Regions from separate parts of the Bacillus sp. PK3-037 genome, predicted to be linked through region 2. Evidence: riboswitches for the same ligand, from Rfam matches in the RefSeq annotation. Region 2 holds a riboswitch; the other holds the start of a gene.
What was found. Region 2 has a riboswitch for cyclic di-AMP ahead of M1D69_RS18645 (dicarboxylate/amino acid:cation symporter). Riboswitches for the same ligand answer to the same signal wherever they lie in the genome.
Positions count from the first base shown of each region.

Region 1: another riboswitch for cyclic di-AMP. It lies ahead of M1D69_RS05620 (potassium channel family protein); the one in region 2 lies ahead of M1D69_RS18645 (dicarboxylate/amino acid:cation symporter).

Region 1 covers NZ_CP096408.1:1,095,268-1,107,594, reverse strand. Annotated here, with positions in the region: gene floT (flotillin lipid rafts scaffold protein FloT) at 1-76, opposite strand, end outside; gene M1D69_RS05655 (hypothetical protein) at 95-619, opposite strand; gene M1D69_RS05650 (DinB family protein) at 791-1,279, shown strand; gene M1D69_RS05645 (MOSC domain-containing protein) at 1,285-1,863, opposite strand; gene gbsB (choline dehydrogenase) at 1,952-3,160, opposite strand; gene betB (betaine-aldehyde dehydrogenase) at 3,177-4,649, opposite strand; gene cudC (choline uptake/conversion transcriptional regulator CudC) at 4,850-5,392, shown strand; gene bslA (biofilm surface layer hydrophobin BslA) at 5,600-6,145, shown strand; cyclic di-AMP (ydaO/yuaA leader) riboswitch at 6,304-6,453, shown strand; gene M1D69_RS05620 (potassium channel family protein) at 6,525-7,193, shown strand; gene M1D69_RS05615 (TrkH family potassium uptake protein) at 7,200-8,537, shown strand; gene M1D69_RS05610 (YiaA/YiaB family inner membrane protein) at 8,573-8,836, opposite strand; gene M1D69_RS05605 (glucosaminidase domain-containing protein) at 8,943-9,791, opposite strand; gene M1D69_RS05600 (MFS transporter) at 9,942-11,504, opposite strand; gene M1D69_RS05595 (hypothetical protein) at 11,698-11,895, shown strand; gene M1D69_RS05590 (cysteine dioxygenase) at 12,045-12,327, shown strand, end outside.
Region 2 covers NZ_CP096408.1:3,605,460-3,617,786, reverse strand. Annotated here, with positions in the region: gene M1D69_RS18705 (DUF2188 domain-containing protein) at 1-380, opposite strand, end outside; gene M1D69_RS18700 (EcsC family protein) at 498-1,316, shown strand; gene gsiB (glucose starvation-inducible protein GsiB) at 1,446-1,817, shown strand; gene M1D69_RS18690 (cupin domain-containing protein) at 1,963-2,304, shown strand; gene M1D69_RS18685 (YdbC family protein) at 2,298-2,657, shown strand; gene M1D69_RS18680 (VOC family protein) at 2,796-3,197, shown strand; gene M1D69_RS18675 (manganese catalase family protein) at 3,221-4,042, opposite strand; gene M1D69_RS18670 (TRAP transporter substrate-binding protein) at 4,128-5,180, opposite strand; gene dctS (two-component system sensor histidine kinase DctS) at 5,252-6,859, shown strand; gene M1D69_RS18660 (response regulator) at 6,849-7,529, shown strand; gene dctP (C4-dicarboxylate transporter DctP) at 7,649-8,914, shown strand; gene M1D69_RS18650 (AI-2E family transporter) at 9,064-10,116, shown strand; cyclic di-AMP (ydaO/yuaA leader) riboswitch at 10,166-10,297, shown strand; gene M1D69_RS18645 (dicarboxylate/amino acid:cation symporter) at 10,370-11,608, shown strand; gene M1D69_RS18640 (ABC transporter ATP-binding protein) at 11,699-12,327, shown strand, end outside.

The sequences.
Region 1 (12,327 bases), 1.6 Mb from region 2:
TTGTAATAAATACCGCTATAAGTGCGATGAGTAAAAAGAATACAACTGCGATGACGATGATAATCGGCATTGTCATATGACATTCCTCCTTGTTTTATAAAGATTCATGCGGAGTGACTGAAAGAACTCCGTTTTTGACATCCACAACTAAGACGACTGTTCCGTAACTGATCTGTTCATTTTCAAAGCTGATCGCTGATTTTGAAATCGTACCGCCTATCCCTTCAATCAGTACTTCTCCAAATCCATCAACCGGAACAGCGGTTATGACTTTTCCGAGTCTTCCTCTAAGATCATCTTCCCGATAAGTCAATGATTCTTCTGCCGAAGATAAAGGGACAAGCACAAATAAATGGAGCAATATCACCAGCAGCACCGAAAGAAGACAGGATGATAGAGCAATAATCAGGCTGGAGAGGGGGAAAACTGTTTCGCCTATATATCCAGATGCGGAGAAAAATGTGAAAAATGAGAGCACCAATGTCGGGTGTAAAAACGGAATAGCTTCGGACAGCCCTTCAAACACATCTCCGAAAAATAAAAATAGCAGCGTGAGGCTTCCGGCTATGATAAGGGTGTAAAGGTAAATCGTTTGGACAGGAATACCGTATAACTCCAATTTTCTCATCCTTTCTAAGCTGCTACTTTAACCGACGGCCGTCGTTACCTTTTATACGAGATACAGAGGAAAAGGTTTCAAAATTTTTCGATAAATGCTTGCTCCCCGCGAAGTACTTTATAAATGATAAATGCTCTTATATATGGTAATGTTTTTTCAGGAGGAGATATGATGAGTATCTTTAATGAAGCCAGATTAGAAACATGGAATGAAGTAAAAGGACTTTCCGATGAAAAGCTGAATCAGAAGCCTTCTTCTGATGAATGGAGTATACGGGAAGTTCTTGATCATTTGAAGAAAATTGATATGACCGCCCAAAACATGCTGAAAGAACGAGTAAAGGAAGCGCCTGTTAAGGAGATTGAGGAAAAACCGCTTACGGCCGCACAGGATAGAAGCAATAAACGAAAAGCGCCGGCCCATCTTGAACCGGATCATGATTTTATTTCAGGCAGCCAAATGAAACGGGAGCTTGATGTTGTAAGGGAGCAGCTGACAGCTGTTATTGCCTCTCTTAAAGAAGAAGATTTTGAGAGAGTATTGCCGCATCCCGTGTTTCAAGAGCTGACCGTCAGACAATGGATCGATTTTATCGGCCATCATGAAAAACGCCACCTCAGCCAGATTAAAGAAATTAAAGAGAAAATAGAAAGAGTCTGATTTATTCAGACTCTTTCTGCTTTTTGTTTGATGTTTCGCTGGTATGAATGAACGATTATTTCGTCACCCGCATACACGGCACCGGGTCTCTCGACAATACATACAATGCCCCTTATCCCCAACGCATGGCGGACAAAAGCCGGTGCAAGCTTTGGCTTGTCCGGATAATAAGACTGTATGACTTCACCCGGCTGGATACACGGATCATTTTCTCCCTCACACAGTAACGCGGCGCCGCTCGGAAATATAAGCCGGCTTCCTTCTTTTAATGTTGTGAAATCAGGTATACCGCTGATTGCAACATTTGCACCGAGCCATTCGGGAAAAATACTCGGGACTCCCATTTTCAAAGCAATTTCGTCACATTCTTCTGTTGAAACAATTGAAATTTGTCTGCGGTTAAAAACTTCTGTTCCTCTTGAAAACATTGGCTCTCGGGCCCCAGCTTTTTTTGTCAGGCCGAAATGTAAGTCGCCGGGAATGCCGCCATAATCAAAATCGAGCTTGTCCATTTGTTTTGTTACAAAGCTTTCTGTATCTGCAACATATAACCCTTCCGTTTTTGCGGTCATGCGTTTCCACATAAGCTTGCACCGTCCTTCATCTCTAGGATTGTCACTTATGTTCAATTATCCAAAAAAATCCCGCTCTGTAAAGGAGCGGGATCATGCATTATACAGTTTTTGGCGTAAGATTAAAGCAGCGCTTGTAGATCCAGTTATATGCTTTCTCATTTAAATCTCTAGGATTACCGAAGGTTTGCGGATCTTTCATCGCTTCTTTTGACAAGCGCTCGATCATGTCAGGCGATACCCCTTGTTCTTCTAAAGTCGGTACTTCTAACTCTTTCACAAGATCGTACATCCAGTTGACAGATGCTTTTGCAGCTTCTTCTGTTGTCATATTGCTTGTATCAATGCCGAACGCTTTTGCGATACGGGCAAATTTCTCCGGATATCCCTTCCAGTTGTATTCCATAACAGGGCCCATCATTGCCGCCACACATTGGCCGTGAGCGACCGGGATGATACCGCCGAGTGTTTGGCTCATGGCGTGAGCAGCACCCGCTGATTCACTGCCGTAAGAAAGACCGGCAAGCATAGCAGCCTGCGCCATTCCGTATCTGGCTTCGAGATCTTCTCCGTCAGCAAATGCTCTCTTAATGTAGTGAGCGGCATATTCAATCGCCATCAACGCCACTGCGTCTGTAATCGGCTGCGCAAATTTCATTGTGTAGCACTCAATGGCGTGAGCGAGAGCATCAATCCCCGTCATTGCTGTTACGTGCGGCGGCATTGAGACGTGAAGCTCTGGGTCAATCACAGTCAAATGCGCGGCAATCAGCGGACCGCCTGTGTTAAATTTGAATTCTCTTTCTTCATCTGTAATAACCGCCCATTGCGTTACCTCTGAGCCTGTTCCAGCCGTTGTAGGAATTGTCGTAAGCGGAGGAATGCGGTTCTCCAGCGGTTTCTTTCCTTCGGCTGCTTCATAATCAAGTACGCTTCCCTCGTGAGTCGCTTCTACCCCGATGGCCTTCGCTGTATCCATGGAGCTTCCGCCTCCGACTGCCACCAAGCCGTTGCAGTTCTCTTTTTTGTAAAGCTCAGAACCTTCATTTACAAGCCGTACAGGAGGGTTTGGCTCAACTTTATTAAAGAGCACCACTTCAATGCCTGCCCCTTTTAATGACTCGATGACAGGATCTGCGACGCCGGCTTTATAAATTCCAGGGTCTGTAACAAGCAATGCTTTTGAAACACCCAGTCCAGCTACTTCTTTTCCTACATGGTTGATGGCGCCAATTCCGTGCTTAATCACAGTCGGAATTTCAAATGTGTGAAATTTGTGCATGCTTTCTACTTTCATATTTAATGTCATAATCAATCTCCCCCTCTTATGAATTGAACCAATTAACCGCTGCCGGTTTTGTGTTGCGATAGACATGTTTGACTTCTGTATACTCTTCAAGCCCTATTTTTCCAAGTTCCCGTCCGAATCCGGATTGCTTATAGCCGCCCCATGGCGCCTGCGCAAAGTACGGATGGAAATCGTTAATCCAAACTGTTCCCATTCTCAAACGGGCTGCTACACGTTCGCACTTTTCAATATCTTTCGACCATACAGCTCCTGCCAATCCGTAAATCGTATCATTCGCCAGTGAGATTACTTCTTCTTCAGAACTGAATGTTTCGACTGTTAATACTGGCCCAAATACTTCTTCCTGAACAATTCTCATGCCAGATGTACAGTTTGAGAAAATGGTAGGTTCATAGAAAAAACCGTTTTGAAGTGCTGGATCTTCCGGACGTTTGCCGCCAGTCTCCAGTTTTGCACCTTCTTCCAGTCCGATCTCTACATATTTTTCAACCTTTGCTCTATGCTCCGCGGAGATAAGCGGACCGCTTTCTGTCTCTTCGTGAAAACCGTTTCCGAGTTTAATGCGTTTCGCCCGTTTGACAAGCTCTGCTAAAAATCGGTCATGGATATCTTCTTCTACAAGCAATCGGGACCCGGCGGAGCATACTTGGCCGGCGTGGAAAAATACGGCGTTTAGCGCCTGATCAACCGCGACTTCCAGGTCTGCGTCTTTGAATACGATATTTGGATTTTTCCCACCAAGCTCAAGCGCAATTTTTTTAACGTTGCCGCTTGCCGCCCGCATGATTTTTTTGCCTGTTTCAATTCCGCCTGTAAACGAAATTAAGTCAACGTCTTTGTTTACAGCAAGCTCGTCACCCACTGTGGCGCCCGGTCCCAACACAAGGTTTGCGACACCTTTTGGAACCCCGGCTTCCTCCATCAGCTTAAAGACTTTGATTGTCGTCAGCGGTGTGATCTCACTCGGCTTCATGACAATTGTATTGCCTGCCGCTAAAGCCGGGGCGATTTTCCAGCTTGCTTGCAGAAGCGGATAATTCCACGGCGTGATTTGTCCGCATACGCCAATTGGCTCCCTGATGATTTTGCTTTCCGAATCAGGGATTGGAGATGAGATGATCTCTCCTCCATCTTTATCTGCCAGACCAGCATAATACTGAAAAACATTGGCGATATCGTCCATATCGGCTTTGCTTTCCTCAAGCGTTTTACCTGTATCAAGGGATTCGAGCTCAGCCAGCTCGTCTAGATCGCGTCTGATTAATTCCGCAATTTTCAGAACTATCTTTCCGCGTTCAAGCCCTGAACGAGAAGGCCACTCTCCTGCGTCAAAAGCTCTTCGTGCAGCGGCGATTGCTTTAACGGCATCCTCACGCCCGCCCTCGCTAACTGTTGCAATTTCTTCTTGATTAAATGGATTAATAATACTGCGGACCTGCCCTTTTTCGGCACTGATCCATTCACCGTCAATGTATAGTGTTTGACTCATCTAAGTCCTCCTTGACGAAAATAAAGTTTGTTAAATAAAAATTTAATGTTTTTAACAACCTTAATCTAACATATGGTTTTTAAACTGTCAAAGCCCTAATTGTGATTTTTCGTTTTGACTTTTCTCTAGGTTTCGTTAAGATAAAGAACATAAAGAAATGACTTAACAAATTTAATTTTCTAAAGGAAAAGAGGGTCAGTATGGATGAAAATCCAGAATTTGCAGCTATAGAACAGGCACGGGATCTTGTTATTGACTCCATTGCTGAAACAATGGATCTTTACGGAATTACCCGAAGTGTCGGGATATTATATGGAACGATGTACATGCGGGACGAGATGACGCTTGACGAAATGCGGGAGGAGCTGCAAATGAGCAAGCCCAGCATGAGCACAGGTGTCAAAAAGCTTCAGGATTTAAATGTCGTGAAGAAGACATTTCACCGAGGCATCCGCAAGCACACATTTGTAGCCGAAAAAGATTTCTTTAAATTTTTCACAAATTTCTTTCCGCCAAAATGGGAACGGGAAGTTCAGGTGAATGTATCAGCAATTGAGGAGGCTCAGGCTGATTTACAAGAGGTCTTGCATAAGGAAGAACTCAATGAGGAAATGAAGAATGAAGCGCAGCGTTTATACGAACAGCTGGAAAGTTCTAAAGCCTACTACGATTGGCTGAAACGTCTCGCTGAATCGGTGCAGAGCGGAGAGATCTTTAAATTTATACCAATTGAAACCAAATAATCGAAAAACGTCTGGAAAACCGGACGTTTTTTTGTTTTTCCGCTAAATTTACTGCAAATTTGAAAAATACGGGAAAAACACCCCATTTACTTCCATTTTATTTGATGATAATTTTATGTAGGTAAAATTTGTATTTGGCCTTTAAGAGGAGGTGGAAAGCAGAGGCAGGCCTTTAATCTTTATCACTTATTAGGGGGAATTTTTATTATGAAACGCAAATTATTATCTTCTTTGGCAATTAGTGCATTAAGTCTCGGGTTACTCATTTCTGCACCAACAGCTTCTTTCGCGGCTGAATCTACATCAACTAAAGCTCATACTGAATCTACTATGAGAACACAGTCTACAGCGTCATTGTTCGCAACAATCACTGGCGCCAGCAAAACGGAATGGTCTTTCTCAGATATCGAATTGACTTACCGTCCAAATACGCTTCTCAGCCTTGGCGTTATGGAGTTTACATTGCCAAGCGGATTTACTGCAAACACGAAAGACACATTGAACGGAAATGCCTTGCGTACAACACAGATCCTCAATAACGGGAAAACAGTAAGAGTTCCTTTGGCACTTGATTTATTAGGCGCTGGTGAATTCAAGTTAAAACTGAATAACAAAACGCTTCCTGCCGCTGGTACATATACTTTCCGTGCAGAGAACAAATCACTGAGCATCGGAAATAAATTTTACGCGGAAGCCAGCATCGAAGTGGCTAAGCGCAGCACACCTCCGACTCAGCCATGCGACTGTAAATAATCACAGAGGGCCGGCTTAACGCCGGTCTTTTTTACGTATTTTGACTCCTTTTCCTCTCCCTTTTCCCTCTATTTCCAGTTACCTTTTCACTTGTATTAAATTTAAATTGACAAACACTAGAAACAGGAGTAAATTCTTGAGTGTTCAATTTCATATTGTCTCTTTTACCGCTTAATCAAACACGAACGGGGAAACCAATGATTGGCTGTTTCACAAAACGGTCTTGGGGTGAATCTTACTTAGTAAGAAGGGGTACTCTGAATCCCTAATCCGACAGCTAACCTCGTAGGCGTATACAGAGAGGAGGTCTATTTTGACCATTCTTTGTAATGGTCTTTTTTACTTCAAAACGCTAATTTTATTAAGGGAGTCTTGAACATTGGGAAGAATAAAAAACAAACAATTTGCAGTAATCGGGCTTGGACGATTCGGCGGAAGCATTTGCAAAGAGCTGCACAGAATGGGCCATGAGGTTCTTGCTATTGATATTAACGAAGAAAAGGTCAATGCCTCCGCTTCCTACGCAACCCATGCGGTCATTGCCAATGCCACTGAAGAAAACGAATTGCTTTCACTGGGAATTCGTAATTTTGAATATGTCGTCGTGGCTATAGGTGCGAATATTCAAGCGAGCACACTGACCACTTTGCTATTAAAAGAGCTTCACATTCCAAATATTTGGGTGAAAGCCCAAAATTATTATCACCATAAGGTGCTGGAAAAAATCGGCGCCGACCGCATTATTCATCCGGAAAAGGATATGGGCGTCAAAATCGCACAAAGTCTTTCTGATGAAAATGTCTTGAATTATATCGACTTATCTGATGATTACAGTATTGTTGAGCTGCTGGCAACTCGAAAACTGAATTCCAAATCCATTCATGATCTGAATGTTAGAGCGAAGTACGGATGTACCATCCTGGCAATTAAACATAATGGAGATGTTCGCCTTTCTCCTGCACCGGAAGAGGTGATTTACGAACAAGACTGCCTGGTGATGATGGGTCACAAAAAGGATATTAAACGCTTTGAAAACGAAGGGATGTAGACAAAGGTGAGACTTCATAAGGAAACTGTAATCAAGTGGGTTCGTTTTTCTCCCCCGCAAGTGCTTGCGATTGGTTTTTTTCTTACTATTATTATTGGCTCTCTTTTGTTAAAGCTCCCGATTTCTGCTACGAAGCCGTTGTCATGGATAGATGCCCTTTTTACAGCGGCTTCTGCCACAACTGTTACCGGGCTTGCAGTTGTTGACACTGGGACAGAATTTACGGTGTTCGGGCAAACTGTCATCATGGGTCTGATTCAAGTCGGCGGGCTTGGCTTTATGACATTTGCTGTTCTGATCGTCATGATTTTAGGAAAAAAAATCGGATTGAAAGAACGAATGCTGGTCCGGGAAGCCTTAAACCAGCCGACAATTGGCGGCGTGATAGGTCTTGTCAAAGTCCTGTTTCTATTTTCAATCAGTATCGAATTGATCGCCGCCCTGATCTTATCCATCCGGCTTGTGCCACAGTATGGCTGGGCATCCGGATTGTTTGCCAGTGTGTTTCATGCAATATCGGCTTTTAACAATGCCGGTTTTTCTTTATGGCCGGATAATATAATGAGCTACGTTGGTGATCCTGCAGTCAACCTTGTCATTACTTTCTTATTTATCACAGGGGGCATCGGGTTTACGGTGCTTTTTGACATCCTGAAAAATCGGCGTTTCAAAGCCTTTTCATTACATACGAAACTGATGCTTGCGGGAACGTTCTTTTTGAATATTGCTGCCACGCTGATTATCTTTATTTTAGAGTACAGCAACCCCGGCACGCTTGGTTCCTTGCATTTGCCAGACAAACTGTGGGCTTCGTATTTTCAGGCAGTGACGCCGAGAACCGCGGGCTTCAACTCTGTGGATTTTGGCAGCATGAGAGAAGGCACCATTGTATTTGTCCTGCTGCTGATGTTTATCGGAGCGGGCAGCGCTTCAACGGCGAGCGGTATTAAGCTGACTACTTTTCTTGTGATTTTGATGTCTGTCATCGCTTATTTAAGAGGGCATAAAGAAACTGTTATTTTCCGCCGGACCATAAAATATCCGATCATTATTAAGGCCTTAGCAGTCAGTGTTATCAGTTTGTTCATCGTCTTTATAGGGATTTTCGCCTTGACCATTACAGAACAAGCGCCGTTTATACAGGTTGTTTTTGAAACTTTTTCCGCTTTTGGAACGGTCGGACTGACAATGGGGCTGACTCCCGAGCTGACAACAGCGGGGAAATGTATCATTATCGCGATTATGTTCATCGGAAGAATCGGTCCGTTAACGTTTGTTTTTTCATTTGCAAAAACAGAAAAATCAAATATTCGTTACCCTGACGGCGAGGTGTTTACTGGGTGATGTAAAAAAATCCGGCATATTACATGCCGGATTTTTTATGATTCAATATGAGATTGACTTTGTCTTTTTTCCTGCTCCGCGATGATATCATTATCTTCTGCGTTATCACGCGTCACTTTTTGTGTAAGGATCGCGCCGACCGCTACAAGGATCATCACTGCAATGTAGTAGCCTTTTTCATTGAGTTCGAGATTATCAGCGTTATAGAGTCCGATACAAAACAAAAATACTCCCGCAAAAAAAGTGAAATAAGCTAATACAGTAAAAGCAACCGTGTTTCTCCGTCTATATTTCTGCACCTTTGTTCCCTCCTGAAGCATAGTTATTAAGTGATAACTCACGTGGAATATTATACCTCAAATTCCCCGGAATGGAACAAAAAATAAAAATACCAGGAAAAACGGCTCAGGTTGCTTCCTTTATTTCAACAGCTGAGTCATCAATCCAGCCGACGAGTTTATTATTGACTTGGAATTGGTACCATACGGACTGGCCTTTCTGTTTTTTAGATACAACCTTTATATCCTTGCCAACATAAGATTGCGCAGAGGTCAGCTTAATGGATTGATCATCAGTAGAAGGCTTAGACCATACATCTTGAACGGCGCTGTCTTTGATGGAGCCTTTTAAATCCACAGATTTCAGCGATGGATTCACCTCATCGTATTCATCTAGATCGTACTTTTCCACAATGGCGCTGATTTTGTCAGCATAGTCCGGGTCTGTGGCATAGCCTGATGTTTGAAGAGCGCCTGCTGCTTCTTTATAATCCTCAGCTTCAAGCACCGGCTTATACTTCTTTTTATTCCACGATGTGCCTTGGACAAATAATTTGGCGTGATCATCCATTGATTCAAAAAACGTGCTGTATTTGCGGAATTTCGCGCGAATCGTTTTTCTTTCCCCTTTTTCAACTTCATCTGTATCCATGGTGACGTGATGTCCTTTATAATTTCCTTTTACGCCAAACAGGTTGTTGGCTTTAGAGGCAAGCTCGCTGTTTCCCCAGTCGGATTCGAGTATGGCCTGAGCTATCGTTATGCTGGGGAGGACATGATATTTTTCATATAAAATTTGAGCATGTCCGGAAAGGCTGTCAATAAATACTTGCTGTTCATCAATTTCTTCAGGTTCTTTGGATGTTTCAATTGGCTTTGAAAGAGTTGTCGCTAAAACAAACAAGGCTAGCGGAATCGATACAACGAAAAATAGAGAGATGAAGAGTCTACGTTTTTTCAGTTTTTTACGGGCCATGAAAACCTTCCTTCGATTTAAAAGATTACGAGTGTAAAAGAATCTACCTTTAAGAATTTTACTTGTACTTCTAATATTTTTCAATTCTTTAGGGATAAAGTTTGAGAGAGAACAAACAAAAAACCTCTCCCATCAAGGGAAAGGCAGTGATCATGTATCTATTTTTGTAAAACTGTGCTGTTTAAAATGCCTGAGCGCATCACGATATTCTTGATCATGTATGACTTTATGAGATTTTACGGCAGCCTTTGTCAGTCCATGTGCGGTAACAGCCGGTTTTTCCGGAGCGGGTTTTCCTTTCTCATGAGGCTTATGAGCCAGCTTGTGCCCCATTCCGGTGGCGTTCATACAAAACGATAAACAAACGAGCAGCACGCTCAGGATAAAAGAAATCAAAAACAGATCATGATAGGCAGTCATCATAGAATCCTGCATCGATCCGTTTTGTCTGGCAGCATCCTTTTTCGTGAAATAGCCGATCAGGATAGGCACACCCATATAGACAAACAATCTTAAAAACTGAACAGCTGTCATTCTTTTGACCAGATCAGGAAGCGGGCCGCCCATAGCGGCTCCCATTAGTCCTGCTGCGACCGTCAGGCCGGTTCCTGCTGCCAGCATGATGAACAGCGCCGCAAACACATAGAGAGACGATTGATACTGCATATGAAGCCATTGACAATTCACAAAAACGAGAATGAGAGAACCTATAATCCCCAGCACCCCTGGTCCGACTTTATCATATAACAGGGCACTCGCAATAGCTGCGATGGCCACTCCGATCAATAGAGTCATGTTTAAAAGAATGAGATGATCTCGGGATATATCATACATTTGACGAAGCAAGCCTTGAAAAGCTGCCAGACTGACAGCTACCGTAATCGTTCCTGCCGCTATGATAAATAAACCGAGCACAGGTTTAGGCAGCAGCATCTGTTTAATAGAGATGAAAGGGTTTTTCACCTTATATTCTACAAATAACAGAATGAGGAGCAAACATAAAGCAACCCCAAAACCAACCCGTACATAACCTGATGAAAAGCCCCATTTTTGCAGAAAAATGAATGTAAACGCTGAGGCTGCGGCCACGCATACAGATAAAATGATCCCTGCTCTGTCGAGTGATGACTGTTCCTTTTCTGATCCCCCATGATGCTCATCATAGAGAAAGAAATAACTCAACGCGACGCCGATCAAAGACAGTGTGCCAAAAGTAAAAAACAGCCATCTCCAGTGGCCGTAGCTCAACGCGATTGTTCCTAAAATCGAACCGATCATAACAGAGCCATAGAACCCGCCGATAAGCACCAGTAGTGCGTAATTCCGCCGGTCAATCGGAAATGACAGAACAAGCATCGGAATCATAATCATCAGCATAACACCTGTAGCTGCTCCCTGTAAAAAGCGTCCTGCCGCCATCCAGGCAATATCGCTTGAAAATGCGAAGAGCAGTGAGCCAAGTATAAAAACGGGTAATGAAGCCAGATAGATCGGACGGGCACCGAATTTTTTCCTTAGAAGCGGTCCTGCCGGAACGAATAAAGCGAAGGTCATATTGCCGATCAATATTGGATTTACTGATGTGAAGTCACTTGTTCCAACCGTCTTCTGAACAAGGCCTTGAACTGACGACAATGCCGTGTTAGACATCAATCCCGGCCCGACCGCTAAAACAGCGAGCAAAGAAATCACCCAATAGTGTTTTGTCTTCATGTTGTCATTCCTTCCTATATGAATACATACGAAACACATCATTTTTTGAAAACAAAAGAAGCTAATAGATTTTGCATGCCATTAGCTTTTATTCGGATTCTCTCCCCATCATGGAAATGATATTATTTTATGATAATATGTGAAAAAATGAGCATATACTCAAACATTATTCCAAACCGATTGTGTTTTGTCAATGGCGCAAATTTCAAGCACAAATCAAAAACCTGAACGGCTTTTCCCCGATATCGTGACTTATGAAGTCCCTGCCTGCTCCCTCAAGCAATTCAAAGCAAGCCGTTTTAAAAGGAATCCTATCGGTCTTGGCTTGGGTAATGACGGCACCTTTCAATTCACTGTTTTCATCAAAATTCCAACTAAACAACCTGTATAAGTTGGTGATAAGAACAACATGTTGACCGCACATTTTTTGTGTTCACTAGGCGATTGCCGCCTCTAAATTGTCTATGGGTAAATATCATGAACTAATCTTGCGAAATACCAATGTCAGGCGATTTCAAATGATCCGGGAGGGAAAAACGAATGGAACTGTATGAGTGTATCGAAGAAATCTTTAGCAGCTTGAAAAATCCATCGGTTAAAGATTTGGCAACTTCCTTAAAACAAATTCCAAATGCGGCAAAATTGAGTCAACCATATATAAAGGAACCAGACCAGTACGCTTACGGCCGAAATGCCATCTATAGAAACAATGAATTAGAAATGATCGTGATTAACATTCCCCCAAACAAGGAGACAGCAGTCCACGATCATGGTCAATCCATTGGTTGTGCAATGGTGTTAGAAGGAAAACTTCTCAATTCTA
Region 2 (12,327 bases):
TCCGCAATTTCCTTCGCCCGTTCAATCGCTTCCTTTTTCGTCTCCTTGATTTCAGATACACGTTTGGCATCCTCAGCTTTGACGGCCCAGCCATTTTTATGCTTGATGACATGCTCCGCTTTATTCATTAGCTCCGGTCTGGCGTCATCGTTTGCCTCCTCATCGCGTTCTGTTTCATCATCATGTTTGAGAAAGTCGTCAATTTCCTTTTTTGAGGCGTTTTCCGCCCATTCCTTTGCTTTGCTCGTCGCAATCGGAATGGCGCGTCCGTCCTCATAGCCTTCATCAATCATGGCATTCGCAATGTCAATCGCCTTTTTCTTCACAGGCTTCTCGAGATTTTTCAGTGAAGCGGGGTAATCCTTCATAGACCAAGGCATTTCCATCACTCCTTCTGCTTTTATAAAAAGGGTACCCGCAGGTGAAAAATAAAAACGTTTTAGAGAAAAATGAAGGTATACTATATAGTAGAAAAACGGAAGGGAAGTGCGAGTTGGGTGATAACAGAACGAAAAGAAGACTTACATCAGCAATTAAAAGAAATAGAGAAATGGGAAAAAGAGCAGCAAAAAGTCTGGTTTTGGGAAAAACTCAGCCGTCTCCCGTTTCAGCTGCTGGACAAGCTGACGCCGGAATTCATCCAGAAAAAGATCGGCAAGCTTTTGGATGAGGTGGGCAGCTTTGTTCAAACTGGAGGACAGTACCTGACATCGGAAAAACAGATTATCAAAACGTTTCAAAAGAAACTGCCCGAGCAAACCTTTGAATCACTGGAGGACGTACAAAAAGCGCCTCTGGCTGTTATGGATGATGTTGCTGAAGCGATGGGCAAAAACCGAATCAACGCTGCAACCGTTCAGGGAGCGACCACGGGTGTGGGCGGTGTATTTACACTGGCGGCAGACATTCCGGCTGTGCTCGGTTTATCATTAAAAACACTGCAGGATATCGCAGTGGCCTATGGCTATGATCCAAAGGAGAAAAAAGAGCGGGTTTTTATAGTAAAATGTTTGCAGCTTACTTCAGCAGATGTTGTCGGTAAAAAATCCATTCTGAAAGAATTAAAAGATTATGATCAGGACCGTACATATAAGAATGTCGCTTCCCAAATCCAAGGCTGGAGGGAAGTGGTTTTAGGCTACCGTGACACCTTTGGCTGGAAAAAGCTTTTTCAAATGGTGCCGGTCGCGGGAATGGTCTTTGGCGCGGCGGCTAATCGCTCGACCTTAAACGACATTACCGAAACAGGCATGATGCTCTATAAAAAGCGGCGCGTCCTTGAGCGGCTCATAGAAACAGAACAGAATCATGAATAGAAGAAAAGCAGACGGGCACCGCATTCCGTCTGCTTTTTTCAGTTAAAACACACTCAATGTGTTTTGTTTGTTTAAAAGAAATGACAGCGGGAATACAACAACCAACACCAATTAAAGGAGGAATTCAAAATGGCACAAGATAACAAAATGAGCAGAGAAGAAGCAGGTAGAAAAGGCGGAGAAACGACTAGCAAAAACCATGATAAAGAATTCTATCAAGAGATTGGTCAAAAAGGCGGAGAAGCCACTAGCAAAAACCATGACAAAGAATTCTATCAGGAAATCGGCGAAAAAGGCGGAGAAGCCACTAGCAAGAACCATGACAAAGAGTTCTATCAAGAAATCGGTGAAAAAGGCGGAGAAGCCACTAGCGAAAATCATGATAAAGAATTCTATCAAGAAATCGGCCGTAAAGGCGGAGAAGCGACAAGCAAAAATCATGATAAGGAATTCTATCAAGAAATCGGCTCAAAAGGCGGAAACGCCCGCGACAACGACTAACTAAGTAAAGCATAAAAGGCAGACAACCTGTAAATAAAAAGCGATCCGGCGCAGCAGCTGGATCGCTTTTTATGATGAAATGGAAAAAAATATACCTTCCAATGACGCTGCTGCGGTAGAATAGGTGAAAAAGGAGTTTTCACTTATGCCTGAGATGCAAAACCTGCTCGCCATTGCAAATGAAGTCAAAGAAAAGCACGCTAATTTCTCCATTTCAGAGGTTAATGACCATTGTGTACGGCTCGCTGTGTTTACAGGAGAATACGACTGGCACCATCACCCTGACACAGATGAATTATTTATCGTTCTTGAGGGAGAGCTGCTTATTGATTTTAAGGATCAAGGAACCGCGGTGTTAAAAGCGAATGACAGCCTGCTTGTCCCAAAAGGCACCATACACCGCACACGCTCTTACGTCAGGACCGTGAATCTCTGCGTCGAGCACATTCATGCGGAAACGGTCATAACAGAGGAATCAAAATGCTGATCAAAAAGATTGTATGTGGTGTGGACGCGGCAAACGCTGAAGCATTTTCGAAGGCGCAGTCACAGTGGGGAGCACTATCACATGTAAGTGGCTTCATCAAACAGTCCGGCGGCTGGCGGAAAACAGCAGATGGGCTGTTCACCGCAGAAATCATCAGCGTTTGGGAGAACAGAGCTGCCTATGATCATTTTATGGAGAACGAACATGACGCTATCTATGAAGAAATCGGGCAAAAGGCTACGTTATCTTCAATAGAAGTGGCGATTACTCAGGTTGATGCAGAGGGGGCCGCTTGCTTATTAGAGAACCGGGAAATTGAATACGAGCCTGGATGGACCGTGACAAAAGCGTAGGTATGGGAAGTCGTCCTAAAAAAGATGATAAGCTGATTTTATCGCTCATAATAACAATAAAGATAGTCTCCTGTTATTTTGATTGAATTAGAATGAAGAAAATGGCATTCAAATGTGAAATCAGGGGGATTGATTCGGATGACTTTTCATTTTAATGAAATTGATCATATTCAGCTTGCTGCTCCTAAAGGCTGTGAAACTATTGCAAGACAATTTTACGGCGGGATATTAGGCTTTCGGGAAATTGAAAAACCTGATGATTTAAAAGCCCGGGGCGGGGTCTGGTTCACTTTTGGGAATAAACAATTGCATATCGGGATAGAAGAACCTTTTGTTCCCGCTAAAAAAGCACACCCTGCCTTTGAGGTTATGAATATAGAAGGTTTAAAAGAACATTTGAAATGCAACGGAATTGGAATAGTTGAGGACAATAAACTTCCGGGAGCGGACAGATTCTATATTTCAGATCCATTTGGCAATCGTCTGGAGATGCTTGAGTGGCAAAAAATGCACAAAAAAGATAGATCACAGCTGGAGTGATCTATCTTTTTTATGATAGCCTCTTACTCACGTCCAGGAAGCGTATTATGAACAAAAGGAGGAGCTGGCTTCAATTCCGGTTTTTCTCCAAAAGCTTTAGCTTCTTTCACATATTCAAACGCTTCTCCATCCGGCGCTTTTTCCTTCAGCCAGGATTGCTCGGCGCTTTCTTCGCCTTCAGAGAAATTGATCAGCTGATGCGAGAATTCTTGTTTTTCGAGTGCTTTCGGGAATGTCCCCGGCACAACTGGGCCTTCCTGTGCTTCTAATTCTTTAATAGCGGCGAGCCATTGATTTTGGTGCATCGTGTCACGCGCCAGCAGGAAGCTAAGCATATCTTTCACGCCTTTGTCATCCGTCATTTCAAATAGGCGTGCAACCTGCAGACGGCCTTGTGACTCCGCATTCAGATTGGCGCGGAAGTCTGCCAGCAGGTTTCCGCTCGCTACGATGTAGCCTCCGCTCCATGGTACGCCTGTACTGCTTTCCGGCATGGCGCCTAGTCCTGATACAATGGCATGGTGAGGGTTCATGCCGCCCATGATGGAACCGATGACCGGATCATCAGCCGCTTTTTCCTGTTCATCAAGCGGGGCATCCTCAAGAAGTCTGGCGATCATCGTAGCGATCATTTCAACGTGCCCGAGTTCCTCAGTTGCCGTATCCATCAGCAAATCCTTGTATTTTTCATTTCCTCTTGTATTCCAGCCTTGAAATAAGTACTGCATGGCAACAGAAATTTCTCCGAATTGCCCGCCTAAAATTTCTTGCATTTTTTTAGCGAATAATGGATCTGGACGATCTGGCTTAGCAGGATGCTGCAGCATTTTCGTATGTTTAAACATGTTCCCATCTCCTTTTTTCGTGTCTCTCTTTCTATATTTCCGGTGGGAACAAAGATAAACGAAAAGCAGCGTATTGGGATGGGGGCTACGAATCCTTGCGCAGCTCCAGAAGCTCCTGAATCAGCTTCCGGCCGAAGATTGGCTCGTACTGCCGGTAAACAGGATCAAGGCGCTTCATCCATTCTTTTTTCTCTTTATCCGACAGCTCGTAGATGTTAATAGAAGAATGTTTTTTGATTTCTTCCAGCTGCTCCTTGTTCATTTCTTCGGCATACGTTTCATTCCACTCCGTTGTTTCCTGCATCGCTTCAGTCAGAATGCGTCTTGTTTCCGGTGTTTGCGCGTTCCAGAAATGCTCATCAGTCATCACAGCGTAGCCGAGGTAACCGTGGCTGCTTATTGTCAAATAGTCTTGAACATTATAAAATTTTTTAGAATAGATGTTTGAGATTGTATTTTCCTCGCCGTCTACTATATTGTTTTCTAGCAGCTGAAAAGTAGAATTGAAAGATTCCTGGTGGGGTGCTGCGCCAAGCAGCTTGAACTGGTCCTCTATTACATTACTTTGCATAATGCGCAGGTCTTGTCCCTTTAAATCATCCGGGGTTTTGACCGGGCCTTGATTCGTGGTGATTTGCTTAAAGCCGTTTGTCCAGTACGCCAGGCCCTTTAATTGGTTTTTCTTTAAAGAATCAAACAGCTGTGTTCCAATTGTTCCGTGCAGCCCTTTTTTAACCGCGTCATAGTCTGTAAATGCATACGGAAGATCAAGAACTCCCCATTCAGGAGAGAGCATACCGAGCTTCGATGTGGAGGGGGCGATAAATTGCACGTCGCCATTTTGCAATGCTTCGATTTCTTCAATGTCCGAATACAGGCTTCCATTCGGGAACACTTCAATTTTCATTTTCCCGCCTGATTTCTCGTTTACGAGCTCGGCGAATTTGTTGGCGGCCAGCCCTTTTGGCGTGTTTTCAGCAACAACGTGGCTGAATTTGAATACGATTTGATCCTGTAAGCCTTCCTGATCGTCATCATATACAATCTCTTCGCTGTTTGAACGGTCATGGAATCCGATAAATAAAGCGGTTGCAATTCCGGCGATCATCAGACCGAGACATGCAAGCAAACTCTTCATGAAAAGCCCCCTCCCTTATGTTAAGAATAATGGGGCAGATGTGATTCGTAAAGACCTGAAAGGAGAAGCTGATGAACAAAAAAAAGCTCTCAATCCGCTGGAAAATCACGATCCTTTCCTACATACTCGTCATTTTCTCCTTTTTGATCGGCGGCATTGTGCTCATAGGCAATATTCAGCATACAGAGGAAAGGGAGCTGAAAAAACGGCTGATGAATACGGCTCGGACGGTGTCGGAGATGACCGAGGTGAAAGAGGCGTTATCGCGAAAAGAACAAACAGAAGCCGTCCGGCATGCGGTTGAGGAGATCCGGATGATCAATGAAGCAGACTACATTGTCGTCATGGACATGGATCACATTCGCTATACTCATCCTGTCACCACAAACATCGGAAAAAAGTCAAAGGGTGCAGATGAAGAAGCGGCGTTTGCGGAGCACATTTATTTCTCAGAAGCAGCGGGCGAGATCGGGACGGCTGTCCGGGCCTTTTATCCGGTAAAGGATCAGGATTTGAACCAGGTCGGCGTCGTACTCGTCGGAAAAACACTGCCGGGGATGGCTGATATATTGTTTCATTTAAGAAGGGATATCGCCTTCATCGTCGTGCTGACACTCGGGTTCGGCCTGGCGGGTTCGTTCCTGCTTGCCCGCCATATCAAAAAACAAATGTTTCAGCTCGAGCCTCATGAGATTGTCAGAATGTATGAAGAGCGAACCGCTACCTTTCACTCTATGAACGAAGGCGTGATCGCCATTGACAACCGGCATATCATCACAATATTTAATGAAAAAGCCAAACAGATTTTTGAGGTGCAGGGCGATCTGGTCGGAAAGGTGATTTGGGATGTACTCAAGGATTCGCGCCTGCCTGAAATCGTGGAACGGAACAAGGCGGTTTATAATGAAGAAATTCGTGTGAGCGGAAAGGTCATCATGAGCAGCAGGATTCCGATCGTCATGAAGAAAAAAGTCATCGGCGCCGTAGCGATTTTTCAGGACAGAACGGAAGCGGCCAAGATGGCAGAGGAATTGACGGGTGTCAAAAACTTTGTCGAAGCGCTCCGCGTCCAAAATCATGAGCATATGAACAAGCTCCATACCATCGCAGGCCTGATCCAGCTCGGGAAATCTGAAAAAGCGCTGCAGCTGGCGTTTCAGACTTCAACCGAGCAGGAAAACGTCACTGAGTTTCTGCATCGCTCCATTCAAAATGACGCCGCGGCGGGGCTTTTGTTAAGTAAAATCAGAAGGGGAAAAGAGCTCGGCATTGCTGTGCATATTGATGAAAACAGCAGCCTGCAGCAATTTCCCGAGCATGTCGACCAGCATGATATCGTTGTGCTTCTCGGCAACCTGATTGAAAATGCCTTCGGCTCGTTTGAAACCGTTCAGTCTGATGACAAACGAATTGACATCAGCATTGAACAAACGGAGGATATCCTTGCGATATTAATAGAAGACAACGGATGCGGGATTCAACACACACATATGCCGTACCTTTACGAAAAAGGATTTACAGTGAATAAAACAGGCGGCACAGGCTATGGACTCTATTTAGTCAAGCAAATAACAGACAAAGGGTCGGGTGCGATAGAGGTTGATTCTCACCAGGGACAGGGAACGTCTTTTTCAATCGTTTTTCCGATGAAGGGGGAGGAAGCGCAGCATGGCTCGTAAGGAAATCAAGGTTCTGCTCATTGAAGACGATCCGATGGTTCAGGAAGTCAATAAGGATTTCATAACAACCGTTAATGGCTTTACCGTCTGCGCACAAGCGGGGAACGGGGACGAAGGCATCAAGCTGATCAAAGAAAATCAGCCCGAACTCGTGATTCTGGATGTGTACATGCCGAAAAAAGACGGGATCAAAACCTTGCAGGAGATCAGAAAGCAAAAGCTTGAGGTTGATGTCATCGTCGTATCCGCTGCAAAAGACAAGGAAACAATTGCTCTTATGCTGCAAAATGGGGCAGTTGACTATATTTTAAAACCGTTTAAGCTCGAACGCATGAGACAGGCGCTTGAAAAATATAAGCGGTATAAACAAAAAATAGAGGAGAACGACACGCTGTCCCAGGATCAGCTTGATGCCATCCTCAATATCCCGCAGCAGGCCGTACAGGATCTGCCGAAGGGATTGAATCATTTTACGATGAATGAGCTCATTGCTTTTTTGAAGCAGCAAACGTCGCCTCTTTCTGCTGAAGAGGTTGCCAAGGCTCTCGGCATCGCCAGAGTGACAGCGAGACGCTATCTTGATTATCTCGAAAAGAACGGAACGATTCAGCTTGATGTTCAGTACGGAGGAGTCGGACGCCCCGTCAACCGCTATATATTTAAAGTGTAAACCTGAGACCAAAAAGACCAAAATGTCCGTTATGAACATAAACTTCCCCACCCCTAATGAAAACGCTATCATTCTAGTAAGAAAGACACAAAGGCGACTAGGACAGGGGGAGGAAGAATATGAAACTGTTTAAAAATTTAACAGTTCAAGTCATAACCGCGGTCATCATCGGGGTCATTGTCGGATTGGTTTGGCCGGATGTCGGAAAAGAAATGAAACCGCTTGGCGATACCTTTATCAACGCTGTGAAAATGGTGATCGCTCCAATTATTTTCTTCACAATCGTTCTCGGGATTGCAAAAATGGGCGATATGAAGAAGGTTGGAAAAGTAGGGGGAAGAGCATTTATTTATTTCGAGGTTGTTACGACTCTTGCACTCATTATCGGTTTATTTGTCGTCAATATTATGAAGCCGGGTGCGGGCCTCGATTACAGCAAGCTTGAAAAGGGAGATGTCTCACAATACACGCAAAATGGCGGCCAGGGGATTGACTGGGTTGAATTTGTCACACACATCGTACCGTCCAACATGGTTGATGCCTTCGCAAAAGGGGACATTTTGCAGGTCTTATTCTTTTCCATTCTTTTCGGAGTCGGTCTAGCGGCGTTAGGTGAAAAAGGGAAAAGCGTCATTGATTTCTTTGATAAAGTTTCACATGTCTTTTTCAAAATTATCGGCTACGTTATGCGTGCCGCTCCAATCGGCGCATTCGGAGCGATGGCGTATACGATCGGGCACTTCGGACTCGATTCCATCAAGCCGCTTGCCAGCTTAATGCTGTCCGTGTATATCACAATGTTCCTGTTCGTGTTTGTTGTTCTAAATATCATCTGCAAGCTATACGGATTCAGCCTGTGGAATTACCTGCGCTTCATCAAAGATGAGCTTCTCATCGTGCTCGGCACAAGCTCTTCAGAATCGGTTCTTCCGAGAATGATGGATAAAATGGAACGCTACGGCTGTTCAAAATCAGTCGTCGGGCTTGTTATTCCGACCGGCTATTCGTTTAACCTTGACGGAACATCCATTTATTTATCAATGGCGACTGTCTTTCTGGCTCAAGTGTTTGGAGTGGATCTCAGCATCGGCCAGCAAATTACGATTATCCTCGTTCTGATGCTGACTTCGAAGGGGGCAGCCGGTGTGACAGGAAGCGGATTTATCGTTCTTGCGTCAACGCTGTCAGCACTTCAGGTCATTCCGCTTGAGGGTCTTGCGCTTCTGCTTGGTGTCGACCGTTTCATGAGTGAAGGAAGAGCGATTGTGAACCTGATCGGAAACGGAATCGCCACAATCATCGTTGCAAAAAGCGAAAAAGAATTCGATGAAGCAAAAAGCGTGGAGGCTGTAGAAGGCATGAAAAAAATGAAAACAGCAGTCTGAAAAAAGGAACGGCCCATTCATGAGGCCGTTTTTTTAATTGTTTAAGAATAATTAAGGTGAGGACAGAGACCTCAGCATTTTTTTGTTATATAATTTACAAATGGATACTATATTGAATGAAGGACGTTTGTCCTAACAGGAGTGTATAAATGGCCGCTTTAGTAAAATTTTTTCAGCACCCGGGAGTAAGGCGTTTTTCCATCTTTGTCGTGTTAACTGGTGTGTTATATCTATTTAAGAGCATGATCAACTTAATATTGCTGACCTTCATTTTCACATTTCTTATGGATCGTTTGGAGCTTGTCGTCCGGCAGTTTTTAAGCCGGTTCTTCCGCGTGAGCCAGCGGGTTGTCATTACGTTTCTCTACATTTTGCTGGCCGTGCTGCTTACAGTCGGAGGGTTTGTGTTTTATCCGGTCGTTGCCGCACAGATTCAGCAGCTGATCAAGCAGATTAAACATATTGCGTATCATCCAAGCAGCATTCCTTTCTTTGATGAGATCACAAGTGTTTTCGGAGATATTAATATCAGTTCGTATGTCAAAGAGGGTTTCAATGTACTTTATACGTATCTGGCCGATATCAGCACATTTGGCTTGCAGATCGTGATGGCGCTCATTCTCAGCATGTTCTTCTTATTCGAGAAAAAACGGCTGTCTGAATTTATGGAGCAGTTTAAAACGAGCAAGCTTGCTGTTTTTTATAATGAGATTGCTTTTTTCGGAGGTAAATTCGCGAGAACGTTCGGCAAGGTGCTTGAGGCACAATTTATCATCGCGCTCGTGAACTGCATACTGACTTTTATTGCACTCTGGATTATGCACTTCCCTCAGCTGTTGGGGCTGTCCATCATGGTTTTCTTTCTCGGATTGATCCCGGTAGCTGGCGTTGTCATCTCCCTGATCCCGCTTAGCATTATTGCATACAGCACAGGCGGCGGAATGTATGTGCTCTACATTGTGCTTGTCATTTTCGCCATCCATGCGATTGAGACATATTTCCTCAATCCGAAGCTGATGTCAGCGAAAACAGAGCTGCCGATCTTTTTCACATTTACAGTCCTGATTTTTTCTGAGCACTTTCTCGGCATTTGGGGCTTAATTATCGGGATTCCGATCTTTGTATTTCTCCTTGATATTCTTGATGTGACCAACAAGGAGAAAGGGCCTAAAAGACCCCGAGAAAAAAGTAACAAAAAATAGTTTACAAAATTGGATATTTTCTGTATAAATAAAACTACAACATACAATAGTAAGCCACACGCTTAATCCTTTTTAAAAGGAGTGGGGGACCCGATCTTTTGGGGTTCATTTTTCATCTGAAAAACGGACATCTCTTCGTCCGAACCCGGCAGCTAACCTCATCAGCGTGAAGAGAGAATCCTGTGGTTTTATGATACAGCCAAAGCCCGCGGGAGTCTCTCGCGGGCTTTTTTTCAAAAAAGGAGGAATGCGGATGAAACTGGCAACAAAGATCATCATTGCATTGGTTCTGGGTGCCGTCACAGGGATTATTCTTAACGTAACATCGCCTGAATTATTTGAAAATTTGAATAAGTTTGTATTCGGGCCTCTTGGCACCATTTTTTTAAACCTCATTAAAATGCTTGTCGTGCCGATTGTTTTTTTCTCTCTTACATTAGGAGTTGCCGGGCTTGGAGATCCTAAAAAGCTTGGCAGAATCGGTGTGAAGGCCATTTCTTATTTTCTCATCACGACAGCGGTGGCGATTACGATCGGGCTTATATTGGCGCTTGTCATTAAGCCGGGTGAGTTTGGCACTTATGATGTCTCATCCGCTAAATTCGAGGCAGAAGAAGCGCCGAGTATTGCTGACACACTTCTGAACATGATTCCGGCCAATCCCGTTCAAGCGATGACCGAAGGAAATATGCTCCAGATTATCGTGTTTTCCATTTTTGTCGGACTCGGGATTACGATGCTAGGCAAAAAAGCGGATATGCTTTTGAAAGTCGTGGAGCAGGGCAATGAACTGATGATGTATCTGGTCAACCTAGTCATGAAGTTTGCGCCATACGGCACGTTTGGTCTCATTGCGACAGCTATCGGCAGCCAGGGATTCAGTGCAATAAAAGCGATGGGGCTGTACATGATTGTTGTTACGCTGTCTCTTGTCATACATGCAATCGTCACATACGGTTCAACAGTGGCTCTTTTAGCAAAAAGAAATCCGATTACGTTCTTTAAAGATTTCTCAGAAGTTATGGTCGTTGCGTTCAGTACCTCAAGCAGCAATGCAACGCTTCCGGTATCAATGGATGTAGCCCAGAAAAAACTAAAAGTGCCTGAGCCGATCAGCAGCTTTGTTCAGCCGCTCGGGGCGACGATTAACATGGACGGGACAGCCATTATGCAAGGGGTGGCCACCATCTTCATTGCACAGGTATTCGGACATGATCTTACATTTACGCAATTGCTGATGGTGATATTGACGGCTGTATTAGCAAGTGTGGGAACTGCGGGTGTTCCGGGAGTCGGTTTGATTATGCTCGCCATGGTGCTTCAATCAGTCGGCCTGCCTGTTGAGGGGATCGGATTGATCCTCGGAATAGACCGCTTGCTTGATATGCTTCGCACAGTGGTCAACACAACAGGAGACGCGGCCTGTGCCGTCATCATTACAGAAACAGAAAAGAACAAACAGCCGGAGCAAGCACCGACTCTATCGGTTTAACCAAACATTTGGAAGCAACAAATGCTATAATACAAACAGTGCCTATTTTTAGGCACTGTTTATTTTTGTCGAAAAAAGGAGGAAGGCTTTATGGCTGAGCCGATTTTACATATTGAAGGCCTTGATAAAAAAATAGGGTCTAAACAGATTTTAAAACAGATCAGCATGGACGTCAGGCAGGGAGAGATTATCGGTCTTCTCGGTCCGAACGGTTCCGGAAAAACGACACTCATCCGCATCATCGTCGGACTGTTAAAACAAAACAGCGGAAGCGTGGCCATCAACGGATTCAAGCATGACTCTGAGTTCGAACAAGCGATGGAAGCTGTCGGCGCGATCGTGGAAAACCCTGAGTTTTACCCGTACCTGTCAGGCTGGGAGAACCTCAAACACTTTGCAAATATGCACAAAAAAATAGATGATGAAAGACTGGACGAAGTGGTGGAACGAGTCGGGCTGACGTCAGCGATTGATGATAAGGTGAAAACCTACTCACTCGGCATGCGCCAGCGTCTCGGCATTGCTCAGGCGATTCTTCACCGGCCGAAGCTTCTCATTTTAGATGAGCCGACAAACGGTCTTGATCCTGCCGGTATGAAGGATTTTCGCGACCATATTAAGGAGCTCGCCGAAGAGGAAGGAACAGCGGTTTTATTCGCCACTCATTTATTGCGTGAAGTTGAAGACCTGTGTGACCGTGTGATCATCATACAAAAAGG